Regions from separate parts of the Cellulosimicrobium funkei genome, predicted to be linked through region 2. Evidence: riboswitches for the same ligand, from Rfam matches in the RefSeq annotation. Region 2 holds a riboswitch; each other region holds the start of a gene.
What was found. A riboswitch is a leader RNA that binds a small molecule or an ion and turns the genes downstream of it on or off. The one in region 2 is predicted to bind thiamine pyrophosphate.
Positions count from the first base shown of each region.

Region 1: it holds a riboswitch for thiamine pyrophosphate, as region 2 does, so the genes downstream of both, BXA05_RS17245 (TenA family protein) here and thiO (glycine oxidase ThiO) in region 2, are expected to answer to the same signal.
Region 3: it holds a riboswitch for thiamine pyrophosphate, as region 2 does, so the genes downstream of both, BXA05_RS07010 (thiamine ABC transporter substrate-binding protein) here and thiO (glycine oxidase ThiO) in region 2, are expected to answer to the same signal.

Region 1 is NZ_FTMI01000007.1:233,507-236,770, forward strand. It holds gene BXA05_RS17225 (NAD(P)/FAD-dependent oxidoreductase) at 1-54, shown strand, start outside; tRNA gene BXA05_RS17230 (tRNA-Leu) at 207-283, shown strand; gene BXA05_RS17235 (VOC family protein) at 326-721, opposite strand; gene BXA05_RS17240 (VOC family protein) at 806-1,732, opposite strand; TPP riboswitch at 1,819-1,947, shown strand; gene BXA05_RS17245 (TenA family protein) at 1,938-2,690, shown strand; gene BXA05_RS20735 (helix-turn-helix domain-containing protein) at 2,803-3,264, shown strand, end outside.
Region 2 is NZ_FTMI01000004.1:153,913-157,176, reverse strand. It holds gene guaA (glutamine-hydrolyzing GMP synthase) at 1-494, opposite strand, end outside; gene thiE (thiamine phosphate synthase) at 537-1,250, opposite strand; TPP riboswitch at 1,295-1,397, shown strand; gene thiO (glycine oxidase ThiO) at 1,387-2,661, shown strand; gene thiS (sulfur carrier protein ThiS) at 2,667-2,900, shown strand; gene BXA05_RS11775 (thiazole synthase) at 2,910-3,264, shown strand, end outside.
Region 3 is NZ_FTMI01000002.1:622,118-625,381, forward strand. It holds gene BXA05_RS07000 (ABC transporter ATP-binding protein) at 1-550, opposite strand, end outside; gene BXA05_RS19680 (hypothetical protein) at 875-1,285, opposite strand; TPP riboswitch at 1,430-1,534, shown strand; gene BXA05_RS07010 (thiamine ABC transporter substrate-binding protein) at 1,617-2,708, shown strand; gene BXA05_RS07015 (ABC transporter permease) at 2,797-3,264, shown strand, end outside.

The sequences.
Region 1 (3,264 bases), on a different contig from region 2:
GGTGCGGGCACCGTCGACGCCGACGACCGGACGCCGGCGGCGAAGGCCTCCTGAGGCCGCGGCCGGGCCCCCGGCCCGGCCGTCGTGCCCGACGACGAGGGGCGAGCCGCGCGTGCGGCTCGCCCCTCGTCGCGTCCGGGTCCGAGCGGGCGGCCGTCGTGGCGACGGGCCCGGGGAGCCCCGCGCGCGCGGTAGATTCGGCCCGCGCCCCCATGGCCCAACTGGCAGAGGCGGCCGGCTTAAACCCGGCGTGTTCCGGGTTCGAGTCCCGGTGGGGGCACCATGCCGACGGGCGGTCGGCTCCGAGGCGCCAGGGCTCCCCGGGCTAGGACAGCCCCGTCGGCCCCTCCGGCTCGGCCGGGGGAGCGGCCTCCTGGCCGAGGATCACGACGGTGCCGTCCGGGTCCTGCACGCGCGCGACGCGCTCGCCCCACGGCTGGTCCGCGGGCGGCTCCAGGACGGGCACGCCCGCGGCCGCGAGGTGCTCGACGGCGCGGTCGCAGTCGTCGACGTACACCCACAGCACGACGCGGGTGTCCGCCGGAGGCGGGTCGCCCTGCCCGAGCCCGAGCGGCGACCCGCCCACGCGCACGCTCACGTAGACGGGTGGGCCGTCGTCGGGGAACGCGTACTCGACCGTCCCGCGCAGCAGGTCGCGGTAGAAGCCGAGGGACCGGTCGAGGTCGGCCACGGTGAGGACGGGGAAGAGGCTGCGGAACACGGTCGCTCCTCGGTGCGCTCGGCGGGTCCTCCCATCGTGCGCCTCGTGCCCCGGGCGCGCGCCCCGTGCCCGGGGCGCCGCGCCTCAGCGCGCGAGCAGCTCCTCGGTCGTGGTGCCGGGGACGGACAGCGTCACGCGCGTGCCCCACGGGTCGTGCACGACGACGGAGCGGCCGTCGTCCGCGTGCTCCAGCCCGCGGGCACGGAGGCGGGCGACGAGCGCGTCGAGGTCCTCGCGGCCCGGCACCGTGACGGCGACGTCGCCGAGCCCGAGGCTCGCAGCGCGGGGCCCGGCGCCCGCGCTGTTCCACACGTTCATCGCGACGTGGTGGTGGTAACCGCCCGCGGACGCGAAGAGCGCCCCGCTGTACCCGGTGAGCGTCGCCTCGAAGCCGACGGCGTCGACGTAGAAGGCGTGGGCGGTCGCGACGTCGCCCACCTGGAGGTGCACGTGGCCGACGCGGCCCGCGAGCGAGGGGCCGGCGTCGAACGTCTCCTGGTCGAGGTGCGTGCGCAGGTAGGCGTTCGGGTCGAGGAACGTCGTCGTCATGAGGATCTGGCCGTGCTCGCGCACCCAGGTCTCGCGGGGGCGGTCGGTGTAGAGCTCGACGCCGTTGCCCTCGGGGTCGGTGAAGTAGAACGCCTCGCTGACGAGGTGGTCGCTCGACCCGACGAACGTGCCGCGGCGGTCCTGCGCGGCGCGGTAGACGGTCGCGGCGAGGCTCGGGCCGTCGTCGAACAGGAAGGCCGTGTGGAACAGGCCGGCCTGGCGCGGGTCGACGGGCGGGAGCCCGGGCGTGTGCACGAGGCGCAGCATGGGTGTGCGGCCGCGGCCCAGCACACGGTGCACCTCCGCGCCGCGCGACCGCTCCTCGAGCGGGGCGAGGGCGAACGCGCCTGTGTAGTACGAGGTCATGAGCTCGAGGTCGCCCACGCGCAGCGTGACGGCGTCCATGCTCGTGGACGGGGACAGGAGGCGGTCGGTCGGCGCGCCCGGCGTGCTCGTGGTCATGTCTGCTCCAACTTGTTGTCGCTACAACTATATTCCCACACCGTGGCGAGGGCTCCCGCACCGGCGCCGTCCTTGCTAGGGTCGGCGCGAACCACGCGGGGCGTCCCGCCCGGGCCACGGCCCGGGCCGAGGGACTGAGACGAGCGGTACGGCCGCCCGGACCCGTCGAACCTGATCTCGCTAGCACGAGCGGAGGAACGTGGGCATGACGACGCCTGCTGCCATCACCCTGAACCCTGTCCTCGCGGACGACCCGACCGCGCTCGTCCGGCAGGAGGAGACCGGCTTCACCGCCGACCTCGCCCGCCGGTACGCGGACCTCTTCGAGACGTTCTACGACCACCCCTTCCTGGCCGGGCTGCGCGACGGCTCCGTCGAGCCCGCCGCGGTCCGCCACTACGTGGGCCAGGACCACCAGTACCTCACGGCCTACCTGCGCTGCTACGGCCTCGGCATGGCCCTCGCGCCCGACCGGTCGTGGGCGGCCTACTTCCACGACAAGGCCGGCTTCCTCCTCGACGACGAGTCGCACGCGCACCACGCGATGTGCGACTTCCTCGGCGTGACGTACGAGGAGGCGCAGACGCACCGCCTCGCGCCGAGCGCGCAGGCCTACGTGGACCACATGACGGCGGCCGGCCGCGACTCGCTCGGCGTGCTGCTCGCCGCGCTGCTCCCGTGCCCGTGGACCTACATCTGGTCCGCGCGGCGCTTCTGGCTCGGCGAGCGCGAGACGACGCCCGGCGCCCTCGGCGACGACCACCCGCTCGCGGGCTGGTGGCAGTTCTACGCGGCCGAGCGCACCGAGGACGTCCTCACGGACCTGCGCGCACGCCTCGACGCGCTCGCCGCGGACGCGGGCGAGGCGGAGCGCGCGCGCATGGAGCGCGCGTTCGAGCTGAGCTGCCGCCACGAGATCCGCTTCTGGCAGATGGCCTGGTCGCTCGAGCGCTGGTGACCCGTCCGGCCGGGCGCGCGGCCGGCTCGCGTCGTGCGCCCGGCCTTACGCCAGCAGCAGATACCCACCCGGGTGCCTCGGCACCCGGGTGGGCCGCGGGTAGCGTGAACGCATGGACGCGACGAGCGCGGTGCCGGGCACGCTGCCGGACGTGGTGCCGGACGGGGCGACGCCGAGCCCCCGCTCCCGGGCGGGCGGACGGGCGGAGCCCCTCCTGCGCCACGTCATCGGGGGGATCCTGCGGCGGGCGCGGCTCGCGCAGGGGCGCACGCTCGTCGACGTCGCGGCCGCCGCGCGCGTCTTCACCGCCTACCTGTCCGAGGTGGAGCGCGGGCGCAAGGAGGCGTCGTCCGAGGTCCTCGCCGCCGTGTGCGGCGCCCTCGGCCTGCGCCTCGTCGATCTCGTCGCCCGCACGGGCGAGGAGCTGCGGCCGCTCGCGCCCGTCCGCGTGCTGTCCTCCGCGCGAGAGCGCGGTGCCCTCTCCGCGCCACGGCACGTCGCCCCGGCGGGCGAGCCCGTGCGGGACCTCCCCGTCGCCGAGACGCTCCGACGTCCGACCGCGCGCGCCGGCGAC
Region 2 (3,264 bases):
GACGTCGCGAGGACCTCGAAGCCCTCGGGCGCGCGGTGCACGGCGTCGCCGTGGCTCATCCACGTGGTCTGGTTCTGCGGCGTGCCGTCGAGCAGCACGCCCGCGGCGCACACCTCGACCTCGGTGCCGCCGTACTCGCGCAGGCCCGTCTGGGCGACCTCGCCGCCGAGGGCCTTCGCCATGGCCTGGAAGCCGTAGCAGATGCCCATGACGGGCACGCCGGCCTCGAACAGCGCCGGGTCGACGAACGGGGCACCCGTGGCGTACACGGACGAGGGACCGCCCGAGAGGATGATCGCGGCCGGGTCCTTGGCGAGCATCTGCTCGACCGTGAAGGTGTGCGGCACGATCTCGGAGTAGACCTTGGCCTCGCGCACGCGGCGCGCGATGAGCTGCGCGTACTGGGCGCCGAAGTCGACGACGAGCACGGGCCGCGGGGTCGAGGCCACCTCGGCGGTGGTGGGGGTGTCGGGAGCGGTGGCGGGTGACGTCACCCGTCCAGGATAGTCGCCGTGCGGCGGGGCTCGTCCCGCGTCTCAGGCGTCGGTGCGCACCTCGGCGCGCGCCGCGACGCGCTCGCGCAGGGCGCGGGCGGCCGCCTCCGGGTCGCTCGCCGCCGTGATCGCGCGCACCACCACGATCCGGGTCGCGCCCGCGTCGAGGACCGCGTCGAGCCGGTCCGCGTCGATCCCGCCGATCGCGAACCACGGCGTCGCGGGCCGGGTCGCCGCGACGTCGCGCAGCAGGTCCAGGCCGACGGCGGCCCGCCCCGGCTTCGTCGGGGTCGCCCACAGCGGGCCTACGCAGAAGTAGTCCACCGCCGGGTCGGCCTCCGCCGCGGCCGCCTGCGCGGCCGAGTGCGTGGACCGGCCGAGCACGGGCCCCGCGCCGAGCAGCGCCCGCACGGCCGGGACCGGCAGGTCGCCCTGGCCCATGTGCACGACCGGCGCGCCCGTGACCGACGCCACGTCCGCCCGGTCGTTCACGGCCCACAGCGCGCCGTGCTCCGTCGCGACGCGCGCGACGAGCTCCTGGAGCTCGAGCTCCCGCGCGACGTCGAGCGTCTTGTCGCGGAGCTGCACGACGTCCACCCCGCCCGCGAGCGCCGCCCGCAGGAAGTCCTCGAGGTCGCCGCGCTCCTCGCGCGCGTCCGTGCAGAGGTAGAGCCGCGCGTCGGCGAGCCGGGCGCGTGCGGCGTCCGCCGCCGACGGGGCGGGAGTGGCCGGGGTGGTGGAGGTCTCGGAGCTCACCCGCGGGAGCCTAACCTCGGCGGGCCCACGGCAGGAGGTACTGTGGCCGACAGCACGGGAGCCCCGCACGGGGCTGAGAGGGCGTCGCCGCCGACCGTCGAACCTGATCTGGGTCATGCCAGCGAAGGGAGCGCACATGAGCCTGTCCGTCCACCCGTCCGCGGGTGGCTCCGTCGTGCCCGACGGCGCGCGTGACGTCGTCGTCGTGGGGGGCGGGATCGTGGGTCTCGCCGTCGCGTGGCGCGCGGCGCGCGCGGGCCTGACCGTCACGGTGCTCGACCCGGCGCCGGGCGCGGGCGCGACGCATGCCGCCGCGGGGATGCTGGCGCCGGTGACCGAGGCCGACTTCGGGGAGGAGGCCGCCCTGCGGCTCCACCTCGCGGCCGCCGCGGCGTGGCCGGCGTTCGCCGCGGACCTGCGCGCGGCGACGGGGGCGGACGTCGGGCTGCGGACCGCCGGGACGCTCACCCTCGCCTACGACGCGGACGACCTCGCGCTGCTCCGCCGCGTCCTCGCGCTGCACGCCGCGCGCGGTCTCGCGTCGCACGAGCTCACCGTCGCCGACGCGCGCCGCCGCGAGCCGTACCTGGGCCCGCGCGTCGCCGGGGCGGCGTGGGCCCCCGCGGACCACGCGGTCGACCCGCGCGCGACGCACGCCGCGCTGCTCGCGGCGGTCGGCGGGCGCGACGCCGCGGGTGCGGGCTCGGCCACCGGGGCGCGCGTCGTCCGCGCGTCCGCGACCCGGCTCGCGCTCGATGCCGGGCGCGTGGTCGGCGTGCACGACGACGCCGGCCGGCTCCACCGCGCGGGTGCGGTCGTCGTCGCGGCGGGCTGGCAGTCGGGCGCCCTCCTCGCGGACGTGCCGGGCGTCGTCGTGCCCACGCGCCCGGTGAAGGGTCAGACGCTGCGGCTCGACGCCGGCCCGGACCTCGCGCTGGAGCACGTCGTGCGCGGGCTCGTGCAGGGCCGGCCGGTGTACGTCGTGCCGCGCGACGCCGAGCCGGCGGGGCCGCGCGCGGGTCACCGGGAGGTCGTCGTCGGGGCCACCACCGAGGAGAACCCGGACGACCGCCGCGCCACCGCCGGCGGGGTCTTCGCGCTCCTGCGGGACGCGCGCGCCCTCCTGCCGGGGATCGACGAGGCCGCGCTGGTCGAGGTGACGCCGCGGGGGCGTCCCGCGACCCCGGACAACCTCCCGCTCGTCGGGCCGACGGACGTCCCGGGGCTGCACCTCGCGACGGGCCACGGCCGCAACGGCATCCTGCTCGCCCCGCTCACGGCCGACGCCGTCGTCGCCGGGCTCGGCGGGCTCTCCGGCCTGGGCGGGACCGAGCCCAGGGACGACGTCGCGACCGCCCTCGCCACCGCCCGGACCGACCGCTTCGCCCGCACCGCCACGACACCGAGGTGAGACCCGTGACCGCACCCGCACCCACCGCGCTCGTCAACGGCGAGCCGTACCCGCTCGACGGCGACGTCGACCTGGAGCGGCTCGTCGCCGCGCTCGTCCCCGCCTACGTCGCCGACGGCACGCCGCAGGGCGTCGCGGTGGCCGTCGGGGACGCCGTCGTGCCGCGCGGCGCCTGGGCGACGACCGTCGTCGCGCCCGGGGACCGCATCGAGATCGTCACCGCCGTCCAGGGCGGCTGAGGAGGAGCCATGACCACGACCGACGTCTCCCCCGCCACCGCGAGCGGCCCGGCCGTCGCCGACGACCCGCTCGTCGTCGCCGGCACGCCCGTCGGGTCGCGCCTCGTCATGGGCACCGGCGGGGCCGCGAACCTGCTCACGCTCGAGGACGCGCTCGTCGCGTCGGGCACCGCCCTGACGACCGTCGCGATGCGACGCGTCGCCGTCCGCGCCGGCGGGGACGCGAGCCCCGACGCGGGGATCTGGGCGCTGCTCGCCCGCCTCGGCATCCGCGCGCTGCCCAACACCGCCGGGTGCTTCTCCGTGCGGGAGGCCGTGCTCACCGCGCACCTCGCGCGCGAGGCGTGCGGCACCGAGTGGGTCA
Region 3 (3,264 bases), on a different contig from region 2:
GCGACACCAGCGCCCTCGCGCACGCGACCCGCTGCTGCTGCCCGCCCGAGAGCTCGGCGGGCCGGTGCCCCAGCCGGGGGCGCAGGCCCACGGCGTCGACCACGCGGTCGAACCACTCCCGGTCGACGGGCCGCCGGGCGATCGCGAGCGGCAGCACGATGTTCTCCTCCGCCGTGAGCGTCGGCACGAGGTTGAACGACTGGAAGACGAACCCCAGGCGCGTGCGCCGCAGGCGCGTCAGGCGCCGCTCGCTCATCGCGGAGACCGTCTCGCCGTCGACGACGACGGTCCCCGCCGTGGGGGAGTCGAGCCCCGCGAGGCAGTGCATGAGTGTCGACTTGCCCGAGCCGGACGGGCCCATGATCGCGGTCAGCCGGCCCTTCTCGACGTCCACGTCCACGCCGTCGAGCGCACGCACCGCGGCCTCGCCGCGACCGTAGGTCCTCACCAGTCCTCGGGCCGTGGCGATCGCGCCCGCCGTCGTGCCACGCTCCGTGCTGCCCGCCCTCTTGCCTCCGGTGGCGACTGCAGCGATCGGTGAGCTGCTCATGGTCCTTCCCCTCTTGCGTCGTGGTGACCGCGCCAGGGCAGCCCGGTCACCACCGACCCTCGCGCGGGCACCGGCGCGCGGGCATCGGGGAACCGCCCGGACCTCCCCCTGGTCCCGTGGGAGGCACTCTCAGGGATCTCTCAGGGTGGCGCTCAGGAAAGGCGGTAGAGGGATGAGCGCCGCCGGAGTGACGGGGTGGACTAGCGGAGCCCGTGCTCGTGACGATCCCGAGGAACGCGGGCTCGCCGTGCCTCGCGACGTCGACGTTCGACGCGCACCGCAGCAGCGACGCGGCGGCTGCGTTCGACAACGCGAGATTCTCGATCAGTCGCCGATGAACCAGAGATAGCGATGGACGCGACGGGCGTCCCGGCAGAGGTCGGCTACGGCCTCGAGCGACGCGCGCTCCGCGACGCCGAGCGGGCCCGAGAGGAGCCGGTCGACCTCGACGAGGAGCTGGTGCATCTGACGAGCGTTGAAGATGGTGTTGGCGTACGGGTCGACTCCGCTCAGGAGCGGATACTCGGCAGGATCTCGAGAAGCATCTGCGGGAAGGTACGTCTGCTCGGCACGCCGGATGTCCTCGCCGCGCTCCCTGCGCAGGACCAGTGATATGGGCATGTCGTGGCCTCCCCGGAACATCGTGACGAGCCCGCCGTCGTACCTGTCTCGAACGATGGTGCAGACGTTCGTCGAGTAACCGGCAGGGTTCCTGGCTGTGCGCCCTCTGACCACGGTCGAGGTGAGCAGCTCGAAGACGTACTCGATGTCCCGTGCTTCGCGAGCCTACAGCCGATGCTGGGGTGGTCCTTCTGCACCGACGGTAAGCACGGCGCGCTCCCTCCGAGAACCACTCGGAGCCGGTCGGTGTAGGCTCGCGGTGAACGACAGGGGAGCTCCTGGAGGAGCTGAGAGTGCGGACCACCGCAGACCCTCGAACCTGATCCGGTTAGCACCGGTGGAGGAAGTCGGGAATCTCGATCACCTGCTCGCGCGGTCCGTCGCGCCCACCCGGCGCGCGGCCCGTCGGGCCGGTGGACCCCTCCTGAACGTCCAGGGAGGACACATGCAGCACACGACCACCGTCGCCCGCCGCGGCCGGGCCCTCGCGACCGGCGTGGGCGCGACGCTCGCGCTCCTCGCCCTCGCGGCCTGCTCGGGGGGCGACGGCGCCGGGGGCGACGACGCGTCGTCGGGCAGCGGGGGCACGGTCACGCTGGTAACCCACGACTCCTTCGCGGTGAGCGACGACGTGCTCGCCGCGTTCGAGGAGGAGAGCGGGCTGACCGTCGAGCAGGTCGCGCCCGGCGACGGCGGCGCGCTGGTCAACCAGCTGATCCTCACGAAGGACTCGCCCCTCGGCGACGTCGTGTTCGGGATCGACAACACCTTCGCGTCGCGCGCGATCGACGAGGGCGTCCTCGAGCCGTACACGCCCGCGGACGTCTCGGAGTCCGCGGCGTCGTACGCGGTCGGCGACGGCGGCGAGCTCACCGCCGTCGACCTCGGTGACGTGTGCGTCAACGTGGACCACGCGTGGTTCGCCGACGCGGGGATCCCCGAGCCCGTGACGCTGGAGGACCTGGCGAAGCCCGAGTACCGGGACCTCCTCGTCGTGACCAACCCCGCGACGTCGTCGCCGGGCCTCGCGTTCCTCCTCGCGACCGTCGGGGCGTTCGGCGAGGACGGCTGGGAGGACTACTGGGCGGACCTGCGCGCCAACGGCGTGAAGGTCGTCGACGGCTGGTCCGACGCGTACTACGTCGACTTCTCCGGCTCGGAGGGCGCCGGCCCGCGCCCGCTCGTGCTGTCGTACTCGACGTCGCCCGCGTTCACGCTCACCGAGGACGGCTCCGCGTCGACCACGGGTGCGCTGCTCGACACGTGCTTCCGCCAGGTCGAGTACGCGGGCGTGCTCGCGAACGCGAAGAACCCCGAGGGCGCGCAGCAGCTCCTCGACTTCCTCGTGAGCGAGACGTTCCAGGCCGACGTCGCCGACCAGATGTACATGTACCCGGCCGACGACTCCGTCGCGCTGCCCGACGGCTGGGCCGAGTTCGCGCCGCTCGCCGACGAGCCCTTCGAGGTCGCGCCCGCCGACGTCGCGGCGCACCGCGACGAGTGGATCAAGGCATGGACGGCGACGGTCGTCGACTGACCCCCGGTCCCCCGGCGACCACGGCTCTACCTCGCGGGGTAGAGCCGTGGTCGCGCAGGGGAGAACCGTGGTTTCCCGAGGTAGAGCCGTGGTGAGGGGTCGGGCGGTCCGGCGGGGCGGCGTCGGGCGCGGGGCGCTGTGGGGTCTGGCGGCGGCGGTGCCGCTCGCGTTCCTCGGGGTGTTCTTCGCGTGGCCGGTCGTCACGCTCGTGGCGCGCGGGTTCGTCGGGGACGACGGCGGCCTCGACCTCTCGGGGTTCGCGGAGGTCTTCTCCGAGCCCCGCACGTGGCGGATCGTCGGCCTCACGCTCTGGCAGGCCGTGCTCGGCACGGCGCTGTCGCTGCTGCTCGGTGTGCCCGGCGCGTACGTGCTGTACCGGTGCCGGTTCCCCGGTCGGCGGGTCGTGCGCGCGCTCGTCACGGTGCCGTTCGTGCTGCCGACCGTCGTCGTCGGCGTCGCGTTCCGGTCGCTGCTCGTGCAGGGCGGCCCGCTCGGGTTCCTGCGGCTCGACGAGACGTTCGCCGCGATCGTCGTCGCGCTCGTGTTCTTCAACTAC